DNA from 2 places in the Shewanella sp. SM29 genome. Region 2 is predicted to be linked to the other one. Evidence: predicted binding sites of a transcription regulator. Region 2 holds the regulator's gene; the other holds the start of a gene.
The links. Region 2 encodes LexA, which represses DNA repair genes until DNA is damaged. Its sites were predicted from a motif close to TACTGTATNNNNATACAGTA; they were not measured.
Positions count from the first base shown of each region.

Region 1: the regulator LexA is predicted to act here: its motif matches at 5,501-5,520, upstream of recN (DNA repair protein RecN).

Region 1 covers NZ_JAKKRN010000001.1:214,437-222,181, forward strand. The annotation lists gene ribBA (bifunctional 3,4-dihydroxy-2-butanone-4-phosphate synthase/GTP cyclohydrolase II) at 1-1,087, shown strand, start outside; gene ribE (6,7-dimethyl-8-ribityllumazine synthase) at 1,218-1,697, shown strand; gene nusB (transcription antitermination factor NusB) at 1,709-2,113, shown strand; gene thiL (thiamine-phosphate kinase) at 2,192-3,148, shown strand; gene L5L77_RS01000 (phosphatidylglycerophosphatase A) at 3,164-3,658, shown strand; gene recN (DNA repair protein RecN) at 3,812-5,470, opposite strand; gene L5L77_RS01010 (AEC family transporter) at 5,599-6,561, opposite strand; gene lldR (LysR family transcriptional regulator LldR) at 6,853-7,745, shown strand, end outside.
Region 2 covers NZ_JAKKRN010000025.1:23,272-32,067, reverse strand. The annotation lists gene plsB (glycerol-3-phosphate 1-O-acyltransferase PlsB) at 1-1,176, opposite strand, end outside; gene lexA (transcriptional repressor LexA) at 1,337-1,957, shown strand; gene L5L77_RS16140 (cell division inhibitor SulA) at 1,954-2,466, shown strand; gene coxB (cytochrome c oxidase subunit II) at 2,905-4,437, shown strand; gene ctaD (cytochrome c oxidase subunit I) at 4,447-6,039, shown strand; gene L5L77_RS16125 (cytochrome c oxidase assembly protein) at 6,041-6,622, shown strand; gene L5L77_RS16120 (cytochrome c oxidase subunit 3) at 6,619-7,494, shown strand; gene L5L77_RS16115 (DUF2909 family protein) at 7,499-7,717, opposite strand; gene L5L77_RS16110 (SURF1 family protein) at 7,716-8,480, shown strand; gene L5L77_RS16105 (hypothetical protein) at 8,571-8,796, shown strand, end outside.

The DNA of each region.
Region 1 (7,745 bases), on a different contig from region 2:
AGAAGAGATCATCGAAGATATTCGTCAAGGCAAAATGGTTATTTTGATGGATGACGAAGACAGAGAAAACGAAGGTGATTTGATCATGGCGGCCGAAATGGTCACGCCAGAAGCGATTAACTTTATGGCGAAATATGGCCGTGGGCTCATTTGCCAGACCATGACTAAAGCCCGTTGCCAGCAGTTAAACCTGCCTTTAATGGTGACGAATAATAACGCCCAGTTCTCGACTAACTTTACGGTTTCTATTGAAGCGGCGGAAGGTGTGACTACCGGTATTTCGGCCCACGATCGTGCTGTAACGGTGAAAGCGGCTGTGGCTAAAGAGGCTAAAGCATCTGATTTAGTGCAACCAGGGCACATCTTCCCGCTAATGGCACAGGACGGCGGCGTATTAACCCGCGCAGGCCACACTGAAGCTGGCTGTGATTTAGCCCGTCTTGCGGGACTTGAGCCATCGGGCGTTATCGTTGAGATTTTGAACGAAGACGGCACTATGGCACGTCGCCCAGATTTAGAGATTTTCTCCGAGTTGCATGGCATCAAAATCGGCACTATCGCGGCTTTAATCGAGTATCGCAACACCAAAGAAACCACGGTTGTGCGTGAAGCTAAATGCAAATTACCGACCCGTTTCGGTGAGTTCGACATGGTGACCTTCAGAGACACTATCGACAATCAACTGCACTTTGCCTTAGTCAAAGGTGAGGTGAAAGAAGATTGTTTGGTGCGCGTGCATTTGCAAAATACCTTCAACGATTTACTCCACTCAGAGCGCGATCAGCAACGCAGCTGGCCACTCGAAAAGGCGATGGAGCGTATTTCTGCAGAAGGTGGTGTATTGGTTTTACTCGGGAATCAAGAACATCCCTGTGAAATCCTCTCTAAGGTGAAAGCCTTTGAAGCTGAAGATCAAGGCCAAGCGCCTGCTTCTGCAAAATGGCAGGGGACGTCGCGCCGAGTGGGTGTTGGCTCGCAAATTCTCGCTAGCCTTGGCGTGACTAAGATGCGTCTGCTCAGCTCGCCTAAACGCTACCATTCACTTTCAGGCTTTGGCCTTGAAGTGACTGAGTATGTGGCGGACTGAAACCCAAAGTTACACTGAAGTAAAATTAACAATTTCTGATAATTTGCATAGGGCTCTGGGCAATTGGCTGTGATATCATGTCGCCACTTTTCGCCCCGAGCTGGGTGCTTTAGCTAAATTAGGTAAGATAATGAACGTAGTTCAAGGTAATATCGAAGCGAAAAATGCCAAAGTTGCGATTGTAATTTCGCGTTTCAACAGCTTTTTAGTTGAGAGCTTGCTTGAAGGTGCACTTGACACGCTGAAACGTTTTGGCCAAGTCAGCGACGACAATATCACTGTTGTCCGTGTACCAGGTGCGGTTGAGTTGCCGCTAGCTGCGCGTCGCGTAGCTGCCAGTGGTAAATTCGACGGTATTATCGCATTAGGTGCGGTGATCCGTGGTGGTACTCCTCATTTTGATTTTGTTGCAGGCGAATGTAATAAAGGTCTAGCTCAAGTTGCTTTAGAATTTGATCTGCCTGTTGCTTTCGGTGTTTTGACCACTGATACCATTGAACAAGCGATTGAACGTTCAGGTACCAAAGCGGGTAACAAAGGCGGCGAAGCTGCTTTAAGCCTGCTTGAAATGGTCAATGTTCTGCAAGAACTTGAACAACAGTTGTTATAGTAGGAAAAATAATGAAGCCTTCTGAGCGCCGCAAGGCCCGCCGTTTAGCCGTTCAAGCCATCTATTCATGGCAACTAAGCGGGAATAATATTGCCGATGTCGAGCATGAGTTTTTAACTGAACAAAGTCTCGACGGTGTTGATGTAGCTTATTTTCGTGAGCTATTTTCAGGCGTTGCAACGAAGAAAACCCAATTGGATGAGCTGATCATCCCGCATCTGGAACGCCCGATTGATGAAGTGTCTCCAGTAGAGAAAGCCATAGTTCGTTTAGCGACCTATGAGCTTACTTTCCGTAAAGATGTGCCATACAAGGTCGCGATTAACGAAGCGATTGAGTTGGCAAAAGCTTTCGGTGCGGACGAGAGTCATAAGTTTGTGAACGGACTGCTCGACAAACTGGTTGCACGCAAGTAATAAAGACAAACGGTATCTTAGGATACCGTTTTTCATTGCTAACAAAGGTGGCCGATGTAAGTCGTGCCAAACTGTACAGTGAAAGAATTCCAATTAATTGAATGTTATTTTAGCAACCGCGGCCCCACTCGCCGTGATGTGAAGCTTGGCATCGGTGACGATTGCGCTTTAGTGCAACCTGCAGAAAACAAGTCGATCGCTATCTCCTGTGACACCTTAGTTGAAAATGTCCATTTCTTCCCCGATATGCCTCCTGCTGCCTTAGGTTACAAAGCCTTAGCGGTAAATTTATCTGATCTGGCTGCCATGGGCGCTGAACCCGCGTGGATGACGCTTGCCTTAACGCTACCCGAAGTCGATGAGACTTGGCTAAGTGGCTTTAGTGAAGGTTTATTTGAAGCGGCCGATTACTATGGCATCGCCTTAATTGGCGGCGATACGACTCGTGGTCCACGGGCGATTAGCATCACTGTGCACGGCCAAGTCCCACAGGGTAAGGCACTCACGCGTCATGGTGCTAAAGCCGGTGATTGGATTTATGTCACGGGCACGCTCGGAGATTCGGCTTTAGGTCTGGATATCATTCGCGGCGCGCAACAGGCTAGAGCCGAGCATAAAGAATTCCTGATTAATCGCCATTATCGTCCAACACCAAGAGTCTTAGCGGGTCAAGCTTTGCGTTCGCTTGCCTCCAGTGCAATCGATCTTTCCGACGGGTTTATCTCGGATATCGGTCATGTGCTTAAGGCTTCGGCAGTTGGTGCTGTGGTGGATGTTAATTGCATCCCGCTTTCACGCGCGATGCAAGATACCGTCAGCGAGGAGCATGCCTTAGGTTATGCGCTTACGGGGGGCGAAGATTATGAACTGCTGTTCACCGTTCCTGAAGCGCAAAAAGGTGCGCTTGAGACAGCGTTGAGCCATGCAGGAGCAAAGTTTGTTCGCGTTGGACAAATTTGTGCAGGTAGTAAGCTCAAGTTGCAACTTAATGGTGAGCCGTTTACGCCGCCGTATCACGGTTTCGAGCACTTTTAAGCGAAGAGCATGTTAATGAAATGGTTGTCAAAGGATCAGGTGCTAACGCGCCTGTCATTAAAAAATCCTGTCCACTTTTTGGCACTCGGTTTCGGTAGCGGGCTCGCCGCTAAAGCGCCTGGCACCTTCGGTACTTTGGCCGCAGTTCCCCTCTATTTATTGATGGCGCCATTACCGCTCACTTGGTATATCGGCTTAACCTTATTGAGCGCATTTGCGGGATTTTATATCTGCGGTAAAGCCGCTCAAGATATGGGTGTTCACGATCACGGTGCGATTGTGTGGGATGAAGTGGTTGGGCTACTGATCACTATGATAGCGGCACCAGCAGGTTGGGGTTGGTTGTTAGTCGGCTTTGGTCTATTTCGCTTTTTCGACATCATCAAGCCTTGGCCTATTCGATGGCTCGATGCCAAAGTTCATGGTGGCTTTGGCATTATGATTGACGATGTCTTAGCGGGCGTGTTTTCGTTTATTTGTCTGCAAGGGCTAGTCTGGTGTTTTAGCTAACATTATCGCTAACCTAACATGATAGTTAACCCGGCATGTTAGTTAGCATGGTCAACAACTAACCCTTAGTTTTTGATATAGCCCCTTAGCTTGTGATATAGAGTGTGTAGATTCAAGCGTTTAGCGACCTTATTCGTTATCTGATCCATACTACTATTGCAGCAGTTCCCTTGCGTTCGCGAGGGTATTGCTGGTGATAGTATCGCCACCTAACAGTCTTGCAAGCTCTTGGATACGCTGCTCACGATCGAGCGATTTCATTGTGGTCTCAGTACTGCCTGCCTTATTAAATTTATCGACGAACATGTGTTGATGACCATTGCCCGCAACTTGCGGCAAGTGAGTCACGCACAGTACTTGGGTCGATTCCCCTAAGCTGCGTAACATGCGGCCAACCACTGCTGCGGTGGGGCCGGAAATCCCGACATCCACCTCATCGAAAATTAATGTCGGTGTGGCAACTTTTTTCGCGGTAATCACTTGGATCCCTAGCCCTATCCGTGAGAGCTCACCGCCAGACGCGACTTTCGAAATCGGTTGTAAAGGTTGGCCAGGGTTAGTGGTTACCATAAATTCGATATTGTCACTGCCATTGGCTGACATTTGCTCGGGGTGGAAATTGACTTCGATCGTAAATTTACCCTTAGGCATATTCAGTTCGTGGATTGACTGAGTCACCAGTTTGTCGAGTTCTTTAGCATAGCGGGCACGGCTTTGGCTGAGCTTTTGCGCATTGCTAAGGTAAGCGGCTCTACTTGCTTCGACTTGAAGCTGAATTTCTTCAAGTTTACTTTCATCACTGTCTAAGGTGCTTAGCTCAGCCTTTAATGCTAAATGATGCTCGGCCAGTTTATTCGGGCTAACATGATGCTTACGCGCTAGTTGCATGGCTTTTGATAGCCGTTCTTCTAAATAGGCGAAATGGGTCGGATCGAGTTCAAGCTTACTCAAATAGTGCTGTAATTCGCCTGCACTTTCTTGTACTTGGATTAAGGCATCATTCAACATAGTGCTGACATTGCTTAATGCGGGATCGTAGCCTTGCAGATCTTCTGCAAGGGAAACGACGCGATTAAGTAGTGACTCAATATTATTTTCTTCGCCATCTGTCAGTAGATCAAGACTCGCCTGACAGGTATCAATGAGCTCAGTGCCATTGGCTAAGCGTTTGTGCTCTTGCTCAATTTCATCGAACTCATCAACTTTAAGATCAAACTCATCGAGTTCTTCTACTTGATATTGCACTAATTGCTTACGGGCAATACGTTCATGCTGTGAGGCTTCGAGTTGTTTTAGGTCAGCCTCAATTTGCTTGCAGCGTTGAAAACTGGCGGCAACCGTATCGATAAGTAATCTGTGGTTGGCATAACTGTCGAGCAGGGTGAGTTGATGTTCACTTTTTAACATTGCATGGTGCGCATGTTGACCGTGAATACCGATAAGCAACTGACCCAGTAATTTTAGCTGCGTCAGCGGCACTGGATTACCATTGATGTAGGCGCGTGAACGGCCATCGCTACCAATCGTCCGACGTAGTATGCACTCATCATCGAGTTCAAGATCGTTATCTTCTAACCAACGTTTCGCCAGTGGAATATCATCCAAGGAAAAGCGGGCGCTGACCTCGGTTTTATTGGCTCCGGGACGAACACTGCTGGCATCGGCGCGATTGCCTAGGCATAGGCCTAGCGCATCGATGGCAATCGATTTACCCGCACCGGTTTCACCTGTGATGCTGGTCATACCGGGGCGAAAATCCAGTTCTAAAAAACGGACGATAGCGAAGTTATTAATGCTGAGTTGGCAAAGCATAGTGAATTCCTGTCGAAAAACATACCAAACCACTGTATTGATAAACAGTATATACTGATTTTATATACAGTAAAGTGGCTTGGGTAAATAATCGGCATTATCGGTAGTAAATATTTTTAATTAACTGATTATGCATAGGTTCTTACTAAGCTTTCTAAGATAGGTAAACTGAAGAAAGTGACTAAGGTGCCAAATAGAATGCCTTGAGCACTGGTTGAAGCCTGAGTGTTATAACGCTGGGCGAGTAAGTACACGCTAGCCGCGGTGGGCAGTGCGCTCAAGATCACGCCCATGATCAGGTAGTCACCACTTACGCCAAAACGGTTAAGCATAAAGTAGACGAGTGCCGGTTGGATAGCCAGCTTGAAAAGGTTGATAAGGCTCAGTTCGATAAAATTCTTGGGGCTAAATACGCTGCTATCTTTCTGGTAGCGCATCGCTTTGGCGAGTACCATGCCGATAGCAAATAGGGCGCAGGGGCTTGAAGTATTGCCTATTTGCTGGATCATTAGTGCCAGCCCTGACGGCAGTTTTATCTCTAGCGCCGAAATGCCGACGCCAATTAAGCTACCAATAACGATAGGGTTTTTACCTACCGCCATCGCCATTATGACTAAGGCGTGGTGTTGTCTTTGGGTGTTAGTGGCCAGTTCCATCGAGACTAAGGCGACGGCAAACATCAACACGGATAATAAGCTGGCAATCGCGGCGGCGACTAACGCACTTTGCTGCTGCGGAAAGAGGATGATGAGCAGTGGAATACCAATAAATGCCGTATTACCAAAGGTGGCATTGAGGGCTCGAATAGCGGCAACCGCATGCTGTTTAGGGTTAGCGATCAGCGATAGCCCAAGGCAGACAAGATAAGTGATTACCATAGCTGTGCTGTAGCCCGCAATAAATCCCCATTGCAAAATCTCGTCAATCGGCTGCTGGGCGAGGGCGATAAGCATGATTGCAGGGAACGCAATATAGTAGACATATTGGTTTAGCACTTGATCCGTATCGACGGGCAAGAGTTTTAGTTTTTGCACTAGTGTACCGAGCAACATGATCCCGAAGACGGCAAACAGAGGGGTTAAAATGGTCATTTCCCTCACTCATCCTTTACGATTAAATTTGAATAAACTCGTCCACCGTCGTCATTTTACTATCGCTATGATTCTTGGTGGACAGAGTTACAGCACTTGCTTCTTTTTATGCCACTTTAAAGCCAGAGTTAGCGCCAGCGCAGTAAAACTCGCCACAAAATAACATACCATTTCAATCTAAGGCTATTGCGCTATGGTCGTATAAGTGAATAATTCAATGTTTAAAACACAATCACTTAGTGAATTTAGCGTTTTAACGTCAATACCCAATATGTGAAATTAGGATATGCAATGAGTGATGATTTAGGCGCTGAACTACAACTTGTCTATCTTTTTGTGCATTTAGTCAATGCGGGCAGTTTTTCGCAGGCGGCGAAAGAGCTCGATATGCCCATCGCCACTGTGAGCCGCAAGTTAGCGAAGTTGGAAGAGAAGCTCGATAAACAGCTTTTTATGCGCAGCACCCGCAAGTTGCGACTGACAGAGGAAGGGCTGGCGCTCTTTCAACGCTACCAGAGTGTGGTTGCTCAATTTGATGAACTAAGTGGTTTAGGCAGTGATAAACCCGAGGGAACCTTACGCATCGCCGCGCCGATTTCGATTATTTCCATCGTGTTTATTCAAGCATTGAATGAGTTTGGCCGTTTGTATCCTGATATCCGTTTGCACATTTCCCAGAGTAATGAGTTAGTAGATTTGATCGACAAAGGCATAGATGTGGCGATTGTTGGCGGAGCTCAGCCTGATTCTTCTTGGGTGTCGAGTACCTTAGGCGAGCTCGACTATTGCCTGTTTGCCACACCAGAATATTTGGCTCAGGCACCTAAACTTGTGCATCCCGATGATCTTGAAGCCCATCAACTGATAAAAGTCTGGCCGCTGTTTAATTGGCATTTAAAGCATCCAAGCGGCGAGTCTTTTTATTTTAATGGCCCGACTAAGCTCACCCTCACGGACTTACACGGAGCGATTCAGGCGACCTTAGGCCATGGCGGGATCTTGTATGGTCCTGAACTGTTTGTAAAACAGCAGATTAAAGAAGGGAAACTTAAAGTATTACTGCCGGAATGGATTGGCGAGCAGAGGCGGATTTCGATTTTATATCATCAGCGCAGCCAGCAGCCGCTAAAGGTAAGAGTCTTTATTGAGTTTATGCAGTCAAAGGCGCCAGAGTTATTCTCTAT
Region 2 (8,796 bases):
TGAACGGCCACCTTCGGAGAAGTATTCCACCGAATAACCTTTAGCAAACAGCTGGTCTAAATACTCACGAAATACTGCGGTGTACAGCTTGTTGCCATTAAAACTACGGCGGATAAAGAAGGCACCACCGCGACGGAACATAGGTCCCGCGGGCCAAAAATTGAGGTTAATGCCGGCAGCAATGTGCGGCGGAACCATGCCTTGATAATACAAAATATACGATAACAGCAGGTAATCCATGTGGCTGCGATGGCAAGGCACATAAACAATTTCGTGGCCATCGTGGTGCAGCTGGCGAACTTGCTCGGCGCCTTTAATGTTGATCCCGCTGTAAAGCTTGTTCCACAGCCAAGTTAAGAAACGCTCGGCAATACGCACTAAACTGTCTGAGTAATCAGCAGCGATTTCATCGAGATACTCAATGGCCGTCTCGCGCGCTTGGGTCTCAGAAATCTTTTTACTGGCGGCTTCTTCTTGAATCGCTTTGCGCAGCGACTCAGATTTGAGTAACGAATGAAACAGTGCTTGGCGGTTTGGCAGCACAGGCCCTGTCATTACCTTACGTTGACGACGGAAATGCACGCGTGCAACCCGTGCTAACTTATGGGCAATCCCCATGTCGGTGCCATGTTCGTCAGCCATGTAACGCAGGGATACGGCATTCGAAAACTGCACGAAGTTATGTCGACCTAAGAACAGAATCATCAAGCACTTGCGTAGCCAAGTCGGGTTTTCCCGCTCAAATACGGCCGCCTTCATAGTGTCGTCTTCTTTCCCTGGCGTGCGACCCCAATACAAACTCACGGGCACCAGTTGAATATCCAATTCAGGACGTTCCTTATGCACGGCTAACAAACGCATAAAGCATTCGAGGAAAGGCTCATTACCAGCACGTTCGCCAAACAGTGGCTTACGCCCTTGAAGACAGACAACCCGAGGCGCAGTCACACCATTAGCCACTAGAGGCTCATAAGGGCTTGGTAAACCTAACTTAGCCGTTATTTCGCTCAAAGCAGCTATGTCACTAAGGGATTCTGTTTTCATCACATAAACAAGGGGTCTGGAAGCATCCAGATTCAGATCGGCAAAGGGATCCTGAGGCACCACAATAGTGTGCACTAAGTGTTTTTGGATCCAACGTAATGATTTCAACCAAAGAGAGTCGTGTTTAGGCATTATTCTTATGCAATTAAGTGCGTTTACTAGCCCGATAGAATACCAGACTATGGGCAATATTCGCTAATTCTCTCCAAAATAGCTAAAAAGTGGTTAATACTTGCGCTGCAAATAATACTGTATATACTAACAGTAACTGTATAGAAAAACAGGAAACACCATGAGACCTTTGACGCCACGCCAAGCTGAAATTTTAGAGCTAATTAAACGAAATATTGCCGATACTGGCATGCCACCCACTCGGGCAGAAATCGCAACCCGTTTAGGTTTTAAGAGCGCCAATGCGGCTGAAGAACATCTTAAAGCGTTGGCAAAAAAGGGCTGCATTGAGATCATGCCAGGCACATCTCGAGGCATTCGTCTACCTGCGGAAATCGAAGATTTGACTGAAACAGGTTTACCGCTCATCGGCCAAGTGGCCGCGGGTGAACCTATCCTCGCCCAAGAACATGTTGAACAGTACTACCAAGTCGACCCAAGCATGTTTCATCCCGCCGCCGATTTTTTACTGCGAGTAAAGGGCGACAGCATGAAAAATATCGGTATTCTCGAAGGTGATTTGCTGGCAGTTCATAAAGTAGAACAAGCTAGAAATGGTCAAGTGGTTGTCGCTAGAGTCGATGACGATGTCACTGTTAAACGTTTCGAAAAAAAAGGTAATGTAGTCTATCTACATGCCGAAAATGAAGATTACTCCCCGATTAAAGTGGATTTAGGCTTCCAAAGTTTAACAATTGAAGGACTCGCCGTCGGTGTGATCCGTAATGGAGATTGGCTATGAATAAACTACTTGGCAATGCCCCCCGCCATCCGGGCCTGTGGCTCGATGAAGTCCGTGATGCTGACTATGACTGGCACCATGCGCCCATCGCCTGCATGCCAACTAAGACTCAAGGTCGCCAAGAATTAATTCATCTGAGTGCACAACTCGCTCAGTTAAGCCAACAGGGCCGTTGGTTAGTGCTCATCAACCCTCCAAGTATTGGCTACAAGCAAATGCTCGCCAGCGCAGGTGTGCGTATGGATAGAGTTTTGCTGGTACATGCTAAAGATGAAGTCGAAACCCTGTGGGCGATGGAGAAAGCCCTGACAAGTGGTACGTCCAGTGCAGTCATTACTTGGACTCAATCATTGGATGCGCGGGATAATCGACGCCTACAAATCGTGGCTAAAAGTGCCCGAGCTATGGGCATAGTGCTTGAAGACGTAAACAGTCACTTACATGCCGACGTACGCATTGAGCAAGGCAATCTCTTCGGTCAGCAATCTTTTTTTAGCTCTGTACACTAAATATTCATTTAATTTTTTACCTTGAAAGCCGCCTCACCTATGAATGTGAGGCTTTTTTTTGGCAATTTTTCAGATAATTAGATAAATAAGTGATCTTGATCAATATTTAAACAGCAAGTATGGTTGGTTAAGTCGGTGATGATATATCACCTTCCGTGGTCAATAAGTCGGTGATGATATATCACCTTCCGTGGTCAATGAATCGAGTATTTATCGAACTCGAAGCGCCACTAAAAATAGAGAACAGATTTATTTCAGCAGTATGTGCCAGCGTGGCTAATTACCAGCAGTAACAATACTTGATTAAAAGTAACAGCCGCCAACGCACGTTGAAGTCAAAAAAGCTTTTTTGGGAACTGAAGAGTTTGCATAGAGTTGAGACTTACTGTGTTGCTCTTCTTTGTAGTTGCTATTCGCAATTGGCAGAGGAGAAGTCTTGTGAAGCAATTGTTGTATTGTTTACTCGTGGTGCTTTTCGCACCACCGTTGACCGCCGCGGACATGCGGTTCAACATGACCCCTGGCGTGACCGAGATCAGTGGCAAGGTTTATCACTTGCACATGACCATTTTGTATATCTGCTGCGCAATAGGCCTAGTGGTCTTTGGCGTCATGATTTACGCCATGATCAACCACAGAAAATCCAAAGGCGCTGTCGCGTCCCACTTTCACGAAAGCACTAAAGTTGAAATCGCTTGGACGATTCTGCCATTTATCATTTTGATCTTAATGGCGATTCCAGCGACAAAAACTTTAATCGCAATGGAAGATCCCAGCAACGCCGATCTCACCGTAAAAGTTACGGGGTCCCAATGGAAATGGCATTACAGCTATTTCGATCAAGATATTGATTTTTATAGCATACTGACAACACCCAGAGCACAAATCGAAGGCACCGAAACCAAGGGTGAAAACTATCTATTGGAAGTCGATAAACCGCTCGTTCTACCAATAAACCGCAAAATCCGCTTTCTGATGACTTCAGAGGATGTCATCCATTCTTGGTGGGTACCCGCCTTTGCCATTAAGAAAGATGCCAATCCAGGATTTATCAATGAGGCCTGGACTCGCATCGACAAACCCGGCATTTACCGTGGTCAATGCGCCGAGCTCTGCGGTAAAGACCATGGTTTTATGCCTATCGTAGTACAAGCGTTACCCGAAGCCGAGTTTGAGGCTTGGGTCACAGAGCAGAAACAAGCCGCAGGTGCTGCGGCTGAAGCCGCTCAAGCCGCTTTATCACAAACCCTAAGTAAAGAAGAGTTGATGACTCAAGGTGAACAAGTTTACCTCGGGCACTGCGCAGCCTGCCACCAGCCCAATGGCGAAGGGTTGCAAGGCGTATTTCCGCACCTTAAAGGTAGCCCGATTGCAACGGGACCGCTCAGCGGCCACCTTGAAATTGTGCTCAACGGTAAAACGGGTACAGCCATGCAAGCGTTTAGTAAGCAATTGACTGCACAAGAAATCGCGGCAGTGACTACCTACGAGCGTAATGCTTGGGGCAATAATACTGGCGATGCAGTGCAAGCCAAAGACGTCAACGAGTACATGAACGGCAATTCTGCACAAACATCCGCCGCGGTACCAAGCAGTACAACTCCGACACCCGCACCTGCAGACGTCTCAGCTGCAATCGATCCCGCAAGCCTCCCCACACTCAGCCATGACGCCCTCATGGCCGAAGGTCAAACTGTCTACGCGACCTTCTGTGCTGCCTGCCATCAAGTGACAGGTGCAGGAATACCACCCGCCTTCCCCGCGCTAGTGGGTAGTGCTATCGCCATTGGACCAGTCGCCAATCACATCGATATTGTGATGCACGGCAAAACGGGCACGGCTATGCAGGCATTTGGCAAACAGCTTAGCCCACAGCAACTTGCAGCAGTCATTACCTATGAACGCAATGCTTGGGGTAACAATACCGGCGATACAGTGCAACCTGCTGATATCGCAAGTCATGGACAGTAGGGGATAATGATGAGCACTACGACTCAAGATCAAACCGCAGCCCATGATGACCATCATCATGGTGCGCCAAAGGGCATCATGCGCTGGCTGCTAACCACCAACCATAAAGACATAGGTACTTTGTATTTATGGTTCAGCTTTATTATGTTCTTAACCGGTGGCGCTATGGCCATGGTGATCCGCGCTGAACTCTTTCAACCTGGATTACAATTGGTCGAGCCCAACTTTTTCAACCAAATGACAACTGTTCATGGGCTGATCATGGTATTCGGTGCGGTAATGCCAGCCTTTACAGGGCTCGCTAACTGGCTGATCCCTATGATGATAGGAGCGCCCGATATGGCGCTGCCACGGATGAATAACTGGAGTTTTTGGATACTCCCCTTCGCCTTCACTATCCTTCTCAGTTCGCTATTTATGGAAGGTGGCGGACCTAACTTTGGTTGGACCTTCTACGCACCACTATCAACAACTTATAGCCCAGATAGCACGGCGCTCTTTGTATTTTCTATTCACATCATGGGGATAAGTTCGATCATGGGCGCAATCAACGTGATTGTGACCATAGTGAATTTACGCGCGCCAGGCATGACATGGATGAAGTTACCATTGTTTGTGTGGACTTGGCTTATCACGGCATTCCTACTGATCGCGGTTATGCCCGTACTCGCTGGCGCAGTGACTATGGTGCTGACCGATAAGTTTTTCGGCACGAGTTTCTTCGATGCGGCTGGCGGCGGCGATCCTGTGATGTTCCAGCATATTTTCTGGTTCTTCGGCCACCCTGAAGTCTACATCATGATCTTGCCGTCCTTTGGCATCATCTCTGCCATAGTTCCAGCCTTCAGTCGTAAACCCTTATTTGGCTATGCATCCATGGTTTATGCTACCGCTAGTATTGCAATTCTGTCGTTCCTCGTATGGGCGCACCATATGTTCACCACAGGTATGCCAGTGTTTGCCGAGCTGTTCTTCATGTATTGCACTATGTTGATTGCTGTGCCAACTGGGGTGAAAGTGTTTAACTGGGTTGCCACTATGTGGCGCGGCTCACTCAGTTTCGAAACGCCCATGCTGTTTGCTGTAGCCTTTATCATACTCTTCACTATTGGCGGTTTTTCGGGATTAATGCTCGCCATTACACCCGCCGACTTCCAGTACCACGATACTTATTTTGTTGTGGCACATTTCCATTATGTGCTCGTGACTGGTGCGATTTTCTCCATCATGGCAGCGGCCTATTACTGGCTACCTAAGTGGACGGGACACATGTACAACGAACGACTGGGACAATGGCATTTCTGGTGCTCGGTGATTTCAGTCAATGTGCTATTTTTCCCGATGCATTTCCTTGGGCTGGCAGGAATGCCAAGGCGTATCCCTGACTACTCGATTCAATTTGCCGATGTTAATCAAATCGTCTCGATTGGTGGGTTCGCCTTCGGCTTATCGCAATTGATTTTCTTAGTATTAGTAATTAAGTGCATCCGTGGCGGCGAAAAAGCTCCCGCTAAACCTTGGGAAGGTTCCGAGGGTTTAGAGTGGACATTGCCAAGCCCTGCGCCTTACCACTCCTTCACGACACCACCTGAGGTGAAATGAAATGGCAACCCAACACCAGCAAGATAAACCTAAGTCAAATCGTAAACTTATCAGCATGTTAGTTATCGGCTGTATTGGCATGTTTGGCTTTGGATTCGCGCTGGTGCCGCTCTACGATGTGTTGTGCGAGCAACTCGGTATCAATGGAAAACCCTCCAATACCGTGAGTAGTTATCAAGCAATCACAGTAGATACAAGCCGAATAGTGACTGTGGAATTTATTTCTCAGGTACAAACAGGCATGCCATGGACATTTGCGCCACAAACCAAACGGCTCGAAGTTCACCCTGGCGAGCTAATCCATACGGCATTTTTGGCGCGCAATATGTCCGCTAAAGCAACGATTGGCCAAGCGATACCTTCAGTTTCGCCCGGCCAAGGTGCCGCTTATTTCAATAAAACAGAATGCTTTTGCTTTAATCAACAACCCTTAGCGGCGGACACTAGCGCTGAGCTGCCGCTCATTTTCTATGTGGATCCTCAGTTACCTGAGTCTATCCACACTCTGACCCTCTCTTACACTCTCTACGACATTACCGACAAGCAGTTAGCGTCTGCCATAGAGCAAGGAGCTGTAAAATGACAACGAAACATCAGTCTTACTACGTTCCATCCCAAAGTGTCTGGCCTATTGTAGGTGCCATTGGCTTGTTCTTAATCGCCTCTGGTGCAGGCCTTTTCGTGCAACAGTTGAAATCAGGTGCATCCGGTGGCGGTTATGTGCTGCTGGTTGGGATAGCTGTGATCCTATTCATGCTGGTAGGTTGGTTTAGAACCGTGATCCAAGAGTCGATGGCAGGGCTCTATTCTAGCCAAATGGATCGATCGTTTCGCCAAGGTATGAGCTGGTTTATTTTTTCGGAAGTCATGTTTTTCGGGGCTTTTTTCGGGGCACTATTTTATGCCCGCATGTTCGCAGTGCCTTGGCTCGGTGGCGCATCGAATAATGCCATGACCCACGAAGTACTCTGGCCTCAGTTTGAAGCTATTTGGCCGCTCATTACTACGCCAGATGGCACTAAAACCCAAGCTATGCCATGGACTGGACTGCCATTAATCAACACTATCGTACTGCTAACCTCCTCAGTTACCTTACATTTCGCCCATGTCAGCCTAGAAAAAGGTAAACGTTCTGCCATTACTCTCTGGCTTGGTATCACCATACTCTTGGGTATGGGTTTCCTTGCCTTACAGGCAGAAGAATATATGCATGCCTACCGGGAAATGGGACTCACTCTGACCTCTGGGATTTATGGCAACACCTTCTTCCTGTTAACTGGCTTTCACGGCATGCATGTCACTCTGGGGACTCTCTTTTTATTCGTGTTGTTTTTCAGAGTGTTGAAGGGGCACTTTAGCGCAGATAAACATTTTGCGTTCCAAGCGGGGAGTTGGTATTGGCACTTTGTGGATGTGGTTTGGCTGTGTTTGTTTATTTTCGTTTACGTTCTCTAGTGCTTTAGTAAGGCGTGGGATTGGGGCTAATTAACCCAGTCCCTAAGGCCACCAGCAATAACAGGATAACGAGCACGGAAAAAATCACTCGCCGACCAAGATAACGGCTCATAGACACTTTTTCATCACCTTTCCCCATAATAAACAAGGCGCGACCTAGATTAAAAATGATGAATAGCAACAGCAGAACTAAGACCAACTTAAAAATGAACAGGCTATTCATACAATATCCTCATGTTCTGCTGAATAAATTAACGGTTTTTCTACTGATATTGACTGTGGCTGTATTAACTATATTGGTCAAGTTGGGTTTATGGCAGTTAGCCCGTGGTGAAGATAAAACGACGCTTTTAGCCCAAATGGAAGCAAGGCAAGCTTTGCTGCCATTAAGTTTTGAGCAGCTCCAGCTCAAGGTCAGCAAAGAAGGCGTAACGGGTTATCGACTGCAAGTACGCGCCACTCCCGCAAGCTCACAAATCTGGCTACTGGATAATCAAATCTATCAAGGTCAAGTGGGCTATTTAGCCTTCCAACCATTGCAAGTAGAAGTTGAAAAACCTTGGTTGCTGGTCGAGTTAGGCTTTGTTGCCGCAGGCTCCCATCGGGATGAGTTGCCCCACATCACTCCCCTAAGCGGGGCATTAAATATCGAAGGCAGGCTTTATCAAAAGCAAATCAATCCCTTGAGCCAAGCTTTAATGGCAGAAACAGGGACAAGTATTCGCTTTCAAAATTTAAATATGCCCGAAATGGCTAAGGTATTAGGGCACCCAGTGTTACCTGTCGTGTTGCAACCAGAGCAATTACCTTCCCTCACATTGCCCCATCCTTGGCAACCTTTCCCACTGTCAGCACAAAAACATTGGGGCTATGCATTGCAGTGGTTTTCGATGGCAGCCGTATTTGCAGGGCTAATGCTGTGGCAAGGGATTAAATATGTAAAACGCCATAGCACCCAAACAGTCGCAAACTCAAGGAGCAAATAGGGAAATTCGTACCATACTTAGCAAGACACTAATAAAACTAAATAAATATAAAACAATAAATTAGGGATAATTTGAATGAGAGGAGCAAGCATGAACTCCCAAAACAAATCTAAACACAAAGCATTAGGGCTATTACTGCTGGCGTTTATTGCACCCGTAGTGATTGCTAAGCTAGTGCTGAGCCTCAATTTATACCATGGCGGTGCCACCAATCATGGCGAGCTGATCAGTCCCGAAACCAGTTATGCCAGCCTTGGGGTTGAAAATTCTAATCCCAAAGAATGGCAATTACTGTATTTATTACCCACCAAATGCA